Regions from separate parts of the Litorilinea aerophila genome, predicted to be linked through region 1. Evidence: riboswitches for the same ligand, from Rfam matches in the RefSeq annotation. Region 1 holds a riboswitch; the other holds the start of a gene.
The links. A riboswitch is a leader RNA that binds a small molecule or an ion and turns the genes downstream of it on or off. The one in region 1 is predicted to bind cobalamin.

Region 1 (7,460 bases):
CCACCCGGTCGGTCAGGACTACGCTCAGGCGCTGGGCCAGGGCCTGGGGTGGGAGGGTGTGAATGTCCACCCCCGCCAGCAGGACCCGGCCGGCCAGGGGTGGCTGCATGCCGGCCAGGGTGCGCATGAGGGTGGTCTTGCCCGCGCCGTTGGGCCCCAGCAGGCAGACCAGTTCACCCGGCTCCAGGGAGAGGTTGAGGTCCCGGGCCACCACCACCGGCGCGCGGCGTCCCCGTTCATAGCCGATGGTCAATCCGTTTGCCTGCAGTTTTCCAGCCATGTTTTTCCCGGCTCCTCAGGCGGCAAAGGTCTTGCCCAGGTTTCCCCGGCGCAGGATAACCCAGACCACCACCGGCGCCCCGATCAGGGCGGTGATGGCGTTGAGGGGCAGGGAGATCTGGCTGCCCGGCAGGTGGGCGATGAGGTCCGCGCCCAGGGCCAGCACCGCGCCCAGCAACGTGGTGGCCGGCAGCAGGATGCGGTGGTCCGAGGTGTTGAAGAGGCTGCGGCCCAGGTGGGGCACCGCGACACCCAGGAAGGTGATGGGGCCGCAGAAGGCGGTCACCACGCCGGCCAGGATGGAAGCACTGCCGATGATGAAGAGGCGGGCGCGGCCCACGGTGAGGCCCATGCTGCGGGCGTAGGTCTCACCCAGGAGCAGGGCGTTCAGGGGTTTGGCCCCGGCGTGGGCCACGGCCATGGCCAGCAGGAGGGACGGGGCCATCACCCGGAGCTGATCCCAGGTGACATCGCCGAAGGTGCCGAAGGTCCAGGTGATGTAGGCCTGGATGCGTTCGGCGATGCTGAAGTAGAGGAGCACGCTGACCAGGGCGCTGGTGGCGTAGCCGAACATGAGCCCCAGGAGGAGCAGGGTCATGGTGCTGTTCACCCGGCGGGCCACCAGCATGACCAGGAGCAGGACCAGCGCAGCGCCCAGGCTGGCGGCCACGGCCAGGCTGAACTCGCCCAGCAGCCCCAGGCCGGCCAGGAGGGTCACGCCGCCGCCGGCGCCTGCCCCCAGCACCACCAGGGCCACGCCCAGGCTGGCCCCCGAGCTGATGCCCAGGATGAAGGGGCCGGCCAGCGGGTTGCGGAAGAGGGTCTGCATCTGGAGGCCGGCGATGGCCAGGCTGGCGCCGGCCAGGCTGGCGGTGATGGCCTTGGGCAGGCGGAATTTGAGCACGATGTTGGCCCATGCCGCCCGCTCCGGCTCCGCGCCCAGCAGGATCTTCAGCACTTCACCCGGTGGGATGTAGACGGAGCCTACCCCGATGCTGAGCAGAAACATGACGACCAACAGGACTGACAGTCCCAGCAGCCCCAGGCGCCATCGGCTGGCCCGGGTCGCCACTTTTGTGGCCGGTGTGGGCTGGACCTGGTAGAGCGTTGTTTGTGCCATGGAAAAATCTCTCCCTGAAAGCTCGGGCGCCCCGCACTCTCTTTACACGTTGTTTTGAGCCACGTTCTAGGCCCCAGAGTCACAGATTGGTAGGTCCGGTCTCCTGGCCGGACATCCGCACCCAACGGGATGGGGACCCGTGTCACGCAGGGATGTGTGACCTACGGACCTGAGGATGCGCACTCCACGATGGGACACGGATGAACACGGCTTGGTAGGTCCGGTCTCCTGGCCGGACATCCGCACCCAACGGGACGGGAACCCATGTCACGCAGGGATGTGTGACCTACGGACCTGAGGATGCGCACTCCACGATGGGACACGGATGAACACGGCTTGGTAGGTCCGGTCTCCTGGCCGGACATCCGCACCCAACGGGACGGGAACCCATGTCACGCAGGGATGCGTGACCTACGGACCTGAGGATGCGCACCCCACGAGAGGGTCACCACCACGACGCGAAGTCGGCATCCTCTGTGGATTGGCTTGAATCTACGGCTCCACCTGCCGGAAGAAGGTCAGCTCGTGATCTGGCAACAGCTCCGGATGGAAGATCTTGACCAGGTCGGCCAGGATGATGTCCGGGTTGGCCACGCCACCTTCCCAGTAGTCGTTGCCGCCCCACTGGTTCACCCGGGCGTTGTTATCGTAGATGCGGCCGTTCTGGAAGGCGGCAAAGTCGGCGTAGCGGGGATCCTCATTGCGCACGTCCTCCAGGGTCTGCCAGCGGCCGGCGTTGGGCAGCCAGTAGTCGGCATCCGCGGCCCGGGCGTAGACCGCCTCGAAGTCCAGGGGGATGCTGCCGGTGGCGTCGGTGTCCGCCCAGAGGTAGTCGGCACCGGCGTCGGCCAGGAAGCGGGCGAAGTAGCTCTTGCCGCCGGAGACCCGCCAGGAGTCGCCCCGGTTGATGCCGGTGAAGACCGTGGGGCGCTCTTCCACCTGGGCGACCTTGTCGGCGATGGCCTGGTAGCGTTCCGCGATCTCCTGGAAATGGGTGGTTGCCTGGGCCTCCCGGTTAAAGAAGAGGGCCACGTACTTGAGCCATTCGGCCCGGCCGAGGGGGGAAGTTTCCATGTAGTCCGCGATCAGGCCCACCTTCAGGCCGGCTTCCAGCAGCTTGGGATGGGTGTCGTAGCGGGGATCGCCGTAGGCGAAGGTCAGCACCAGGTCCGGCTCCAGTTCCAGCACCCGCTCGGTGTTGATTTCCGCGCTGGCGCCGATCTCCTGCACCGTGCCGGCATCGATGCGTTCCCGCACCGCGGGCGTGTTCACGTAGTCGAACTCCTCCACCGCCACCAGGCTGTCCAGCACGCCCAGGGCCTCCAGGTGGGGCAACACGGTGGTAGAGAGGGTGATGAGGCGCCCCACAGGCACCTCGATGATCTGGGATGGGTCATAGCCCTCTGGGGCCGGGGTGCCGCACTGGACCAGCACGTACTGGAAGCTCTGCTCCGCGCCTTGCCAGGGGGTCAGCACGGTGACGACCTTGTAGTGGTTGGCATATTCCACGGTAAAGCCGGTGGCGTAGGTGAGCTCGATCTTCTCCGGGAAGTAGTCGACGGCGGGATCGTACTCCTCCACGCAGCCATCGGTCAGGTTGGCTTCCACCGGTGCGGCGGCCTGGGGCGGTGCTTCGGCCGGCGTAGCCGCGGGTGCTTCGGGGGCAGTCGGTGTGGCCACAGGCGCGACACAGGCGCTGACCAGGGCTGCCAGCAGTAGAAGGGCTGGCCAGAAGGTTCGGAGATTTTTGCGCATGTTCATGACTCCTTTCATGAATGTCCGTCTCATGGTAACTATACAGCCCCCATCTCCCTGATACCGATTGTCTGGCCAAGAGGCATCGTAGGTCACGTTTCCATACGTGACCGCTTGTCCGGTATGGAAACCGGACCTACGGAATCATGAGCGCCACTACGTAAGACAATCGGTATAACCCCCACCGGGAGAAGGGGGGAAAGTGACAGAAAAAAAAGCGGCCCTCGCCGGGGCCGCTCAAGTCTCGTCGTGCGCACATGAAAAACCCGCCGGATTGGCGGGTCGTGCGCTTGGATTCGTGAACGCTCGCCCCCTTTTTCCACGAAGGTGGACTCAAGCAACAGCCAGGGCGGGTATTCGGGCTTGTCGATTCACTCCCGTGGGAGCGGGTCGACCTACCGTTGCGGGCCAGCGCCGGACTGGTCTCAGCGAGACGTCACCGGTCTTCCCCCATTGTGCACCATGCATCCGGGCCATCTGGTGCACCCTGGCTGGTCTTGATATTCGGTTGTGATCTGGGTGCTAGTGTAGCAGAGGCGCGGACCGCCTGTCAATTTTGGATCGGGGGATTTGGACGCTCACAGAGACGCCAAGGCGCGGAGAAGCGAGGGGCCTACACCGGGAGAGCGCATCCCTGGGACATGGAAAGTGCACCAATGGGCCGATCATCCGGCCCGTGCCGGCGCGGGCCGGATCTCGTGGTGGATGGTCAAGGCGTGGTGTTCTTCGGGTTGGGTGCTCCAGGGATCGACATGCACCAAGATCTCGGACAGGTAGGGCAGCGCGTGGAAGAGGTCGTGGCGAAGCTGCTCGGCGATGTGATGGCTGGCCGCGGTGCTCAGGTGCGGGTCAACCGCGATGCCGATGTCGGCGTGCAGGCGATGGCCCATCCAGCGCATGCGCAGCCACTCCAATTCCTGGATCCCGGGCTGCTGGCGGATGACCGCCTCCGCCCGCTCCAGGTGTTCCGGTTCAATGGCATCCATGAGCCGGTACCACATGGTTTTGGTGGCATCCCAGGTGATGAAGAGGATGGCAACGCCGATCAAGATGCCGATGATGGGATCCACCATGGGATAGCCGAGCCAGGAACCGGCAACGGCGAGTAGCACTGCCAGGGACGTCAGGCCGTCGGTGCGGGCGTGCATCCCGTCCGCCACCATGGCGGCGGAGCCAATCTTGCGCCCCACCCGGATCTGAAGCCATGCCACGGTTTCGTTGCCGGCAAAGCCCACCAGCGCGGCCAGGGCCACCCAGCCTAGGTTTGTCAGGGGTTCAGGGTGAAGGAGCTTCTGCAAGGATTCCCAGAAGATGACGCCGGCGCTGAAGGCGATGGAGAGCACGATGAAAATGCCCGCTACATCTTCGGCACGGCCAAAGCCATAGGTGTAGCAGCGTGTCGCCGCCCGCCGCGCCAGGTAAAAGGCGATGAGCAGGGGGACCGAGTTGAGGCCGTCGCCGATGTTGTGCACCGTATCGGCGAAGAGGGCCACGCTGCCACTGAGCCAAACGATGATCACCTGCAGGAGGGACGTAAAGGCCAATGCCCCGAGGGCAATCCAGACCGTGCGGATGCCCTCTTCATGCGCGGCAAAGGCGCTATCGGTGACGAGGGCATCGTGCTGGTGGCTGTGGCCGTGGAGGTGAAAGATGGTGCGAATCCAGCCCCATGGGCCGCCGCCGTGATGGTGGTGATGTCCATCATGGCTGTGGGGATGGGCGTGGGCGTGATGGTGGCCAGATTCGCCATGGTGGCTGTGGGGATGCGGATGATCGTGGCCGTGGGCATGCTCTTCACCTTCATGGGGATGCGTGTGCCCGCTGTTTTTGATTGCCATGATTGTACTCGCGTTTCTAAGGGTGTGTTGTGGATGGCGGCGGTTCTGTTGCTTCCGTCCACTCCCCGGCGGGGGACAGATTGCGGCGGACGTGATCGAGGTGGGAGAGGGCCTCGCGGAAGAGGGCGCCTACGTGTACATCATCAATTGAATAGTAGATCTGATTGCCTGCCCGGCGGGTCCGCACCAAGCGTGTAGCCCGCAACTTGGCCAGATGGTGGGAGACGGCAGAGGGCGAGACCGATACGTACTGGCTCAATTCGTTGACGCTATATTCCTGGCGGGTGAGCAGATAGATGAGCTGGGCCCGGGTGGTGTCGCTGAGGACCTTGAAGATCTCAACAACATCGGCCAGGAGATCGGCTGGCAGCGCATCCGCGTTGAAGAGTGCCGCGTGCCGATTGTGCATGGCCTCCCTCTTTCCTTGATTCGTCTCTTTTTGCATATGAACATATACTCAGGTATTTAAAGTGTAATCCATGGTGGCTATGAAAGTCAAGATTGTCCGCCTGTCGAATTCAATGGGTGGGAGGAGACGCAGTCGCTGTCTGCCGGTGCCGTGGGGCCTCGATATTCGTAGGAGTGGGTTTTCATACTTTCGTAGGTATTCCTTCCCCGTGGCCGGTGATATCATATGCCCTGTTGGGCTCCTCTCGAGGAGAAACTCACATTCTATTCGACATCTTCATCAAAGCGCACGGAAGGAGAAATCCCATGCCCAGCCCATCGATCTCTGGCCGCCGGCAGCGAACCAGCCGGCGCACGTTTCTGCGCGGTGTGGGCGCAGCTGGCCTTAGCCTGGCCCTGCCCAGGTACGCAAGCCAGAGCGCGCTTGGGGCAAACCGCCTCGCGGAGCAGTTCCCCGATCGTCCGAACCTTCTGATCATCCTGACCGACCAGGAGCGTGCGCCCATGCACTGGCCGGCGGATTGGGCCGCAACCAATTTGCCCAACCGCAAACGCATCGACGACCATGGATTGGTCTTTCGCCGGGCGTTCTGCAACACAGCCATGTGTTCACCCAGCCGCAGCACCCTTTTCACCGGGCTCTTCCCATCCCAGCACGGCGTCAAGCACACCTTGACCTCGGGCGGCACCCTCTCGCCCACCGAGCCCACGTTGCCCCTGACGGTCCAGAACATGGCCCACATGTTGGCCTCGGCGGGCTACAATGTCCACTATCGGGGCAAGTGGCATATGAGCAAGGGGGCGGATGGCGGGGAGCCCACTACTGCGGATGTGGCCGCGTACGGCTTTCAGGGGTGGCAACCGCCCGAGGCGGGCGAGAACACCGATCCCGACGGCTTCGGTGGCGGCTGTGCAAATTGGGACCAGCACTATGCGGATCAGGCGGTGAGCTTTCTCCAGAATGTGGACGTGGACAGCGGGACGCCCTTCGCCCTGATCGTCTCCTTTGTCAACCCCCACGACGTGCTCGCCTACCCCCTTACCTGGAACCAACCGAGTAGCGAGGATCCATCCTGTTTCAACTACCTGAACGAGGCGCCGGACTGTTTCAACCAGGGCATCGGCTTGCCCGGTACATTCGATGAGCGGCTGCTCCAAAATTACAAGCCCACGGCCCAGGCTCAATTCCTGGCCCTGGCCGCGGGGGGATTGGGGCCGCTTGCCGGCCCGCTGGACCCCGAGCGTTACGTCAACTTCTACGCCTATCTGCAGAAGGTGGTCGATCAACACATCGGTGCCGTGCTGGACGCGCTGGAGGCCAGGCCGGGCCTGGTGGAGAAGACCCTGATCATCCGTGCTTCGGACCATGGCGAGATGGGGCTCTCCCATGGCGGCATGCGGCAGAAGTCATTCAACGTCTATGAAGAGACCATGCGGGTCCCTTTGGTCTTTTCGAACCCACTTCTCTTCCCCCAGACGGTCTACACCGACGCCCTGGCCTCTCTGGTGGACCTGATGCCCACCCTGGCCTCCCTGGTGGACGTGCCGAACCGGGACAGCTATACCTTTGCCGGCCAAGATCTGAGCCCCATCATCAACGACGCGGTGGCGAACCCGGACAATCCCACCGCCACGGTCCAGGATTCCATCCTGTTCACCTTCGACGATGAGAACGTGGGCGCGCCCAACGGGCAGACTGTAGTCACCCAACCCAACCACATCCGCTGTATCCGGGAGGCCCGCTGGAAGTTTGCCCACTACTTCGATCCCAGCGGCCAGGAACCGTCCCAATACGAACTCTATGATCTGGCCAATGACCCGGACGAACTGCACAACATGGCGGATCCGGCGAATGGTGACTACTACGATCCGGACAAGGTGGCCGAGATGGCCGGCAAATTGGCCGCCAAAGCGGCGGCTGTCGGGGCATTGCCCTATCAAGCCTTTATGCCGGTGATAAACCGGTAGGCTGGGAGAGATTTTTCGGATTGCAGGCAACCTCCGTGAAGTTGCCTGCAATCCTGTCTTTGGCGGTACATTCCCGAACCAAATGGTTGCCT
Region 2 (7,460 bases), 200 kb from region 1:
CTGGCCGGGAACTTGTGGGCCACGATCTCCGACAGGGGCTCCGCGCTGCTGACGATGCGCTGGATGTCCGGGTTGGGCAGCGAGCGCACGAAGGCGTTGAACCCCTCTTCATCCGTGGGCGCGTGGTCCCCAGCCCAGCCGCCGACGGATAGAATCCAGCGCTCCCCCTCGATGGGGAAGATGCCGCCGAAACGGCTCTCTTTGGGCGCTTCCGGCGTGGAGAGGATCCAGTCGCCGCCGTTCGGGTCCTGGGGGTCCCGGCGATAGAGGCGGGTAGCGTAGCCCACATCGATCTTGACCTCGCTTTCCGGCGGCGCTTCGTACCCCAGTTGGGTCAGCCACTGGGGCGTGCGGGAGCCGCGGCCGGTGGCGTCCACCACCAGGTCGGCATGGAGGGTCTTACGGGCGGCAGATCCTCCTCGCTCCTCCACCTCCACGCCGATCACCCGAGTCCTGTCCCCGGTGGTCACCACCCCCCTGACCGCCGTGTTGTCCTGAAGGGTGATGTTGGGCCGTGCCAGCGTGCGCCGGCGGACCACATACTCCAGCAGGGGGCGGCTCATGGTGGCCGCGGGCAGGCCCATGCGGAAGCGCAGGCGAAAGCCGCCGTAGCTGAACCAGTGCATGGTCTCTGCCATATCCCCGACCATGGCCCCGTGCTCGGCCAGCTCATCGGCCAGGCCCGGATAGTATTGGTTCAGGGTCTGCAACCCGCTGGCCAGAATGCCGTGCAGGTGGCGGGTCTGGGGCTGTCCTTTGCGGGACTGGGGTTCATCCCAGACTTCGTCCCGTTCCAGCAGGGTCACCTGGTCGAAGTGTTCGCTGAGTACCCGGGCTGCGAGCAGACCGGCCATGCTGGCGCCCAGGACAAGGGCGTGTTTGTTAGGGGTGGTCTGTGGACTCATGAGTTCACCTCCAGAGTGTGGGTCAGAAGAGAAATGTCAGGAAATGGGCGGATCGGTCACCATCTGGTCGGTACGAAAGACGCGCTGGCCGCCGGGCATCAGCGGCACATCGAAGGTGCTGATGATCTGGGCCTTCGCAAAGAATCCCAGAAAGCGGGCCGGGCCGTCGCCGATGTTGCGGAAGTTGTGGGGCATCCTCTCCGGCACCAGGACAAGATCGCCGGCAGCCAGTCGCCGGGTCTCGTCGCCGATTTCGGCCTGCAGGGCGCCAGAGAGGACGATAACCACCTCTTCGGCGCTATCCGTGTGCCGGCCGACCGCAAAGCCCGGCTCCAGCTCGGCCAGGATGACGGCGGAGTCTCGCGCCCCCGTGTCGCCGTAGGAGACAAAAGCCGCCCGATGGCGCAGGCTTGGGTCGTGGTTCGACCAGAAAGTTTCCCCCAGGTCTATGTCGTCAAGAGAGAGCGAGAACAAGGCTGGTCCTCCAGGTTTGCAGGGCGCGGTTTGCTTGGTCAAGGTAGTATGAAAGAGAGGGTGACGATGTCACGCTCTCGATCCTAGTTCTGCCCCGGCGCCGGGATCGCCCCAATCTGTTGCAAGATGCCCAGCAAGTCGGGCACGCCCCAGAGTTCGACGATTTTTCCATTCTCGAAGCGCATCACATTCATGCCGGTGACCTCGATGGCGCTGCCTGTGGGCGGGATGCCCTGGAATTCGCCCGTGTGGGTCCCCCGGATGACCAGCCGATTGGCCACCATGCTCCCTTCCGCCACCTGACCGGCGACCGTGACCTCCAGGTCCGGGAAGCCGGCCCGGAACCCGGCCAGGAGCTGTTTGTACCCTTCCCGGTCCATGGGCGGGAAGCCAGGGAAATGCAGCTGGAACTCTGGTGCAAAGAGTTCATCGATCAGTGCCAGGTTGCCGCCGCTTTCGATCTCCGCTTCCTCCCGCAGGGCCAGCAGCTTGTTGACCGTCTCCTGACTGAAGCGCGGGACAAAAGAGCGGAACTTGCCCTGGTCCAGCACGGCTTCGCCCATGCCGGTGACGGGGTTCACCCCCAAGCTCTGGAAGAAGTCCGAGTAAACGGCGAACCACCAGGTGACCGTGGTCCCGGAGACCTGAATGTTTTCTGATTTAACGCGGAAACCCGGCATGAGCAGCTGAATGAAGCCCCGGATCTCTTCCCTGCCCGTGAACTTCTCCGGACCGCCGGGCAGGGGCGGAACCGGCGTGATCACCGCGTCGTCGGTGAAGAAAGCCAGCACCGCATCCACGTCATGGGCATTCCAGGCCGCGTCGAAGCTTTGAATCGTCGTGGCGTCGCTGCCGGGCAGGACAATGGGCTGGCAGCCGCTAAGGACCAGGGCAAACATCAGGAAGGGGAGGAGGAGAGCGGCGCCTGGGCGCAGGTTCCAGCGGTTGGCGACTCGCGCCTTCCCCGTCAACAGGGTGAGGTACATGGTACGGGCTCCTTTCTTGATATGAGCGTTGATTTGGCTGCACAATGTGGAACAGCGTGCAGAGGCCCAGGGGATACACCTCGATGATGTCCTGAAATACAGGAGTGGTTCACCGGTGCCCCAACGATACGTCGCCAGTCTGTTCACATGACAGGCCATTCTCTGCTCAGATTTTGTTCACTTTTCCTGTTCGCTTTCCAACATCGGACAGCCGTCGGCCCCGTTTGACAGGGCGGCGGGAGATGGCTATACTCACGCCCACAACTGCATACTCCATCGGTGGAGGTGCGCCAGACGCCCGGATGCGTGGCGCACAATGGGGGAAGACCGGTGACGTCCTTTGGACCAGTCCGGCGCTGTCCCGCAACGGTAAGGCCTGCACGGCCAAGCCCGAATACCCGCCTTCACCGTCCGTTCGTGACCACCTTCGTGGAGAGAGGAGGCCGAACGCAAGGGATTGCCCCTTGTGTCTCGCCCGCCTTCTGGCGGCTTTTTTATTGCCGGCGCTTTCTCCCTGGGAGGAGGCGCCATTTTCTTTGTAAGGAGGAAATCATGCGTGAGCCACTCAGCCGATACGTCCGTTCATATGCCCGTTCATTTGTCCGGTTGATTGGGAGCGGGCTTGTGGCCCTGTGGTTGGCCGCCTGCACCGCCACCCTGCCCCCCGCCACCACCCCCCAGCCGGCAGCAAGCCCTGCCGGCTTCCCCGTGACCATCGATAACTGTGGGCTGACCATCTCCTACCCGGCACCCCCCACCCGGGCCGTCACCATGAACCAGGCCGCCACCGAGATCATGCTCTCCCTGGGCCTGGGCGATCACATGGTGGGCACCGCCTACCTGGACGACGCCATTCTTCCCGAGCTGGAGGAAGCCTACCAGGCCATCCCAGTCCTGGCAGACGAGTATCCCTCCCAGGAGGTGCTGCTGGTGGCAGAGCCGGACTTCGTCTACGGTGCCTACCGCAGCGCATTTGGCGACGAGGCCGCGGGGCCCCGGGAGCGCCTGCTGGAGCTGGGCATCCGCTCCTACCTGTCGGTGGCTTCCTGCGAGGATCCGGCCCTGCGCCCGGAACGGGTCACCTTCGAGACGGTCTACGACGAGATCCGGGACATCGGCCGCATCTTCGGCGCGTCCGACCGGGCCGAGGCCCTGGTGGCCGCCATGCAGGCCCGGCTGGACCAGGTAGCGGCTGCCAATGGGCAGGAGACAGAGCCCTTGCGGGTCTTCTGGTTTGACAGCGGAGACGATGAGCCCTTCGCCGGCGCCTGCTGTGGCGCGCCCAACATGATCCTGGAAGCAGCCGGCGCCCAGAACATCTTCGCCGACGCCAGCGGCAGTTGGGCCACAGTAAGCTGGGAAGAGGTCATCGCCCGGGATCCCCAGGCCATTGTGGTCATCGACGCCGAGTGGTCGCCGGCCCAGGAGAAGATCGAGCTGCTGCGCAGCAACCCGGCCTACGCCACCATCACCGCGGTGCAGCAGGAGCGCTTCGTGGTGCTCCCCTTCAGCGCCACCACGTTGGGCGTGCGCAACGCCCAGGCGGTGGTGGACCTGGCCCAGGGGCTCTATCCGGATCGCTTCGCCGCCCACGGGGAGTGAGCCCGGTATGTCAACGACCCTCTCCAGCCCGGCCCGGCCGGTGGGTGCCGGGTACAGCCGGGCTCCCTTCTGGATGCTGCTGGCCACGCTGGCCGGCCTCTTGTTGGCGACCGTCGTCCTGGCCGTGGCCATCGGCCCTGTCTCCATTCCGCCCGGCCTGGTCTGGCAGATGGTGGCCGACCGGCTCCTGGGGGATGGCCTGGGTCCGTGGGATGCGGCCCAGCTCAACATCGTCTGGCTCATCCGGCTGCCCCGGGTTCTGTTGGCGGTGTGTGTGGGCGCGGGGTTGGCCACGGTGGGGGTGGTCATGCAGGCTGTGGTGCGCAACGCCCTGGCCGACCCATACATCCTGGGCGTCTCTGCGGGCGCCTCGGTGGGCGCGGTCTCGGTGCTGGAGTTGGGGTGGTTCGCCTTCGCCGGACTCTACGCCATCTCCCTGGGCGCCTTTGCGGGCGCGCTGCTGACCTTCGGCGTGGTCTTCCTGCTGGCCCAGAGCGGCGGGCGTCTGTCGCCCATCCGCCTGGTTCTGGCTGGCGTGGCCTGCGCCTACATCTTCTCAGGCCTCACCAGCTTCCTGATCCTGACGTCGGACAACCGGGAGCTGGCCCGGTCGGTGCTGGCCTGGCTCCTGGGCAGCCTGGCCGGTGCAGACTGGCCCGATCTCACCTTGCCGGTGGCGGTGTTGCTGGCCGGCTGCGGCTACCTGCAGCTCCGGGCCCGCAGTCTCAACGCGCTGGTCATGGGCGACGAGACCGCGGCCACCCTGGGGGTGGACGTTCACCCCTTTCGGCGGCAGCTCTTCCTGGTGCTCTCGGTGGTCACCGGCGTGATGGTGGCCGTGAGCGGCGCCATCGGCTTTGTGGGCCTGATGGTGCCCCACATGGTGCGCATGGTGGTGGGCAGCGACCACCGGCGGGTGTTGCCCGTGGCGGCCCTGGCCGGCAGCCTCTTCCTCACCTGGGTGGACGTGGTGGCCCGCACCGCCTTTGCCCCGGTGGAGCTGCCGGTGGGGGTGATCACCGCTCTGTTGGGTGGGCCCTTCTTCATCTGGCTCATGCGTACCCGGCGGGACGCCCTGCGGGATGGGCTGTGAGGAGGTGTGCCGTGGACGCTGTGCCCCTGAAGCTCTACGTGGAGGATGTCACCTGGGCTGCCGACGGGCGGCGGATCGTGGACAGCATCCTGCTGGATGTGGCGCCGGGGGAATTCGTGGGCCTGATCGGCCCCAACGGCAGCGGCAAGTCCACCCTGTTGCGCACCATCTACCGGGTGCTGCGGCCGGATGCCGGCCGGGTGAGCCTGGACGGCGAGGATGTCTGGGCCCTGGGCGCGCGGGAAGCAGCCCGGCGCACCGCGGTGGTCGCCCAGGAGCGGGGTAATGACTTCGACCTGACCGTCCACGAGGTGGTGATGCTGGGGCGCCATCCCCACAAAGGGCTTTTGGACCGGGACGGCCCGGCCGACCTGGCCCTGGTGGAAGAAGCCCTGGAACGGGTTCAGATGCAGGCGTTCGCCCACCGGCTCTTCCACACCCTGTCGGGCGGAGAGAAGCAGCGAGTCCTCATCGCCCGGGCCCTGGCCCAGCAGGCCCGGCTGCTGGTGCTGGACGAGCCCACCAACCACCTGGACATCCGCTACCAGATGGAGATCCTGGGCCTGGTCCGGGGGCTGGGGGTGACGGTGCTGGCCGCCCTGCACGACCTGAACCTGGCGGCCCGCTACTGCGACCGGCTCTACCTATTGTCCGGGGGGACGGTGGTGGCTTCGGGACCGCCGGAGCAGGTGCTGACCCCCGGCCTGATCCGGGCGGTGTACGGCGTGGAGGCCCTGGTGGAGCGGCACCCCCAGAGCGGCCTGCTGCAGATCGTCTTCCTGGGGCCGACCACGGAGAGTCTGGCTGGCCAGTAGGTGCGGTATCCCTGCCGCACGAAGGAGGGCCCGTATGGAAACGGGACCTGCAGCCCGGGGCCGGCAAGAAACAATTAGTAGGGGCGGGCCCCCGTGCCCGCCCGCTGGTGCCAGCCGAGGAGGGGTGCCGGTTTGCCGTAGGTGCGGTTTCTAACCGCACGGTGTCGCCAGCCCCAGGCGGGTGAAGGGAGGGCGACGGCTGCGCTGTATGTAGGGGCGAATCATGATTCGCCCTACCGCCTACGACGGGGCGCCCAATTCTGTAGGGGCGGGGCTTGCCCCGCCCGCTGCCGCCCTCGGACATGGATCTCCTGCAGAACCGGCCACGCCCGGCGGGCCGGAGACCCGCCCTACGGATCCGTGGCCCAACCGGGATGGATGGCACCCCGTGCCGTAGGTGCGGTTTCTAACCGCACGGTGTCGCCAGCCCCAGGCGGGTGAAGGGAGGGCGACGGCTGCGCTGTATGTAGGGGCGAATCATGATTCGCCCTACCGCCTACGACGAGACATCCCGTCCTGTAGGGGCCGGCAGGCGACAGTAGCTGAAGGAGTGCACAAAGAATGGATGAAACACAGACGGAGCAGATCCTGCTCATTGGACATGGCAGCCGGGATCAGGCGGCCGTCCACGAATGTCAGGCGTTGGCCGACCGATTAAGCCGGGCTCTACAACGGTCGGTCCAGCTCTGCTTCTTGGAATTCGCCCATCCGCCCATTGTGGAGGGGATCCAGGCCTGTGTGGCGGGTGGCGCGAAGACGGTGGTGGTGTTGCCCCTCTTCCTGGGGCCCGGCGGCCACCAGAAGAACGACGTGCCGGCCATCCTCAACTGGGCTCGCCAGAGATGGCCCCATGTCCAGTTTCGCTATGGCGTACCCCTGGGCGCCCAGTACCCCCTGATCCAGGCCCTGGCCGACCGGGCTGCGGCCTGCCTGGCGCTCGACCCTGGGATCCCCGGTGCTGAGACCGGGCTGCTGGTGGTGGGGCGGGGCAGCCGGGATCCGGACAGCAACGGCGAGGTGGCCCGCGCGGCCCGCCTCCTCTTTGAAGGGCGGGAGGTGGCCTGGGTGGATTACTGCTTCTTCAGCCTGGCCACGCCATCCGTGGCCGAGGGGCTCGAACGATGTAGTCGCCTGGGCGCCCGGCGCGTTGTCGTCCTCCCCTATCTGCTCTTCACCGGGCGAATCTACCGGCAAATCCAACAGCAGGTGGCCACAGCCCAGGAGCGATATCCGGGGATGAGGATTCACTGCGCCTCCTATCTGTGGCCCCATGACGGCGTCCTGGAAGCCCTTGTCCAACGCCATGCTGAAGCGGTGAACGGCACGGCCTCCATGACCTGCGACCTCTGCAAGTATCGGGTGCAGATGGCCGGGTTCGAAGCCGAATTCGGGCTGCCCCAATACTCGGATCACCACCACGGCCTGCGGGGTATTCCCCACGATCACGGCGTAGACCCGCGGCTGGCCCGGCTGCTGCCGCCCCGCTATCGGGCTGGCGAAGCCGTCTCCCCGGCACCCATGGGCGCTGCTCCCCTCCAGTTCGATGAGGAGGGACGGGTGGCCTGGGACCGGATCTGGAGCGACT

Region 2: another riboswitch for cobalamin. It lies ahead of FKZ61_RS05440 (ABC transporter substrate-binding protein); the one in region 1 lies ahead of FKZ61_RS04650 (ABC transporter substrate-binding protein).

What each region holds. Positions count from the first base shown of each region.
Region 1 covers NZ_VIGC02000005.1:33,950-41,409, forward strand. Annotated here, with positions in the region: gene FKZ61_RS04640 (ABC transporter ATP-binding protein) at 1-280, opposite strand, end outside; gene FKZ61_RS04645 (iron ABC transporter permease) at 296-1,399, opposite strand; gene FKZ61_RS04650 (ABC transporter substrate-binding protein) at 1,892-3,154, opposite strand; cobalamin riboswitch at 3,486-3,659, opposite strand; gene FKZ61_RS04655 (cation diffusion facilitator family transporter) at 3,820-4,992, opposite strand; gene FKZ61_RS04660 (ArsR/SmtB family transcription factor) at 5,009-5,401, opposite strand; gene FKZ61_RS04665 (sulfatase-like hydrolase/transferase) at 5,707-7,368, shown strand.
Region 2 covers NZ_VIGC02000005.1:230,652-238,111, forward strand. Annotated here, with positions in the region: gene FKZ61_RS05425 (FAD-dependent oxidoreductase) at 1-905, opposite strand, end outside; gene FKZ61_RS05430 (cupin domain-containing protein) at 942-1,379, opposite strand; gene FKZ61_RS05435 (ester cyclase) at 1,463-2,365, opposite strand; cobalamin riboswitch at 2,632-2,785, shown strand; gene FKZ61_RS05440 (ABC transporter substrate-binding protein) at 2,990-3,967, shown strand; gene FKZ61_RS05445 (FecCD family ABC transporter permease) at 3,975-5,060, shown strand; gene FKZ61_RS05450 (ABC transporter ATP-binding protein) at 5,087-5,875, shown strand; gene FKZ61_RS05455 (sirohydrochlorin chelatase) at 6,437-7,460, shown strand, end outside.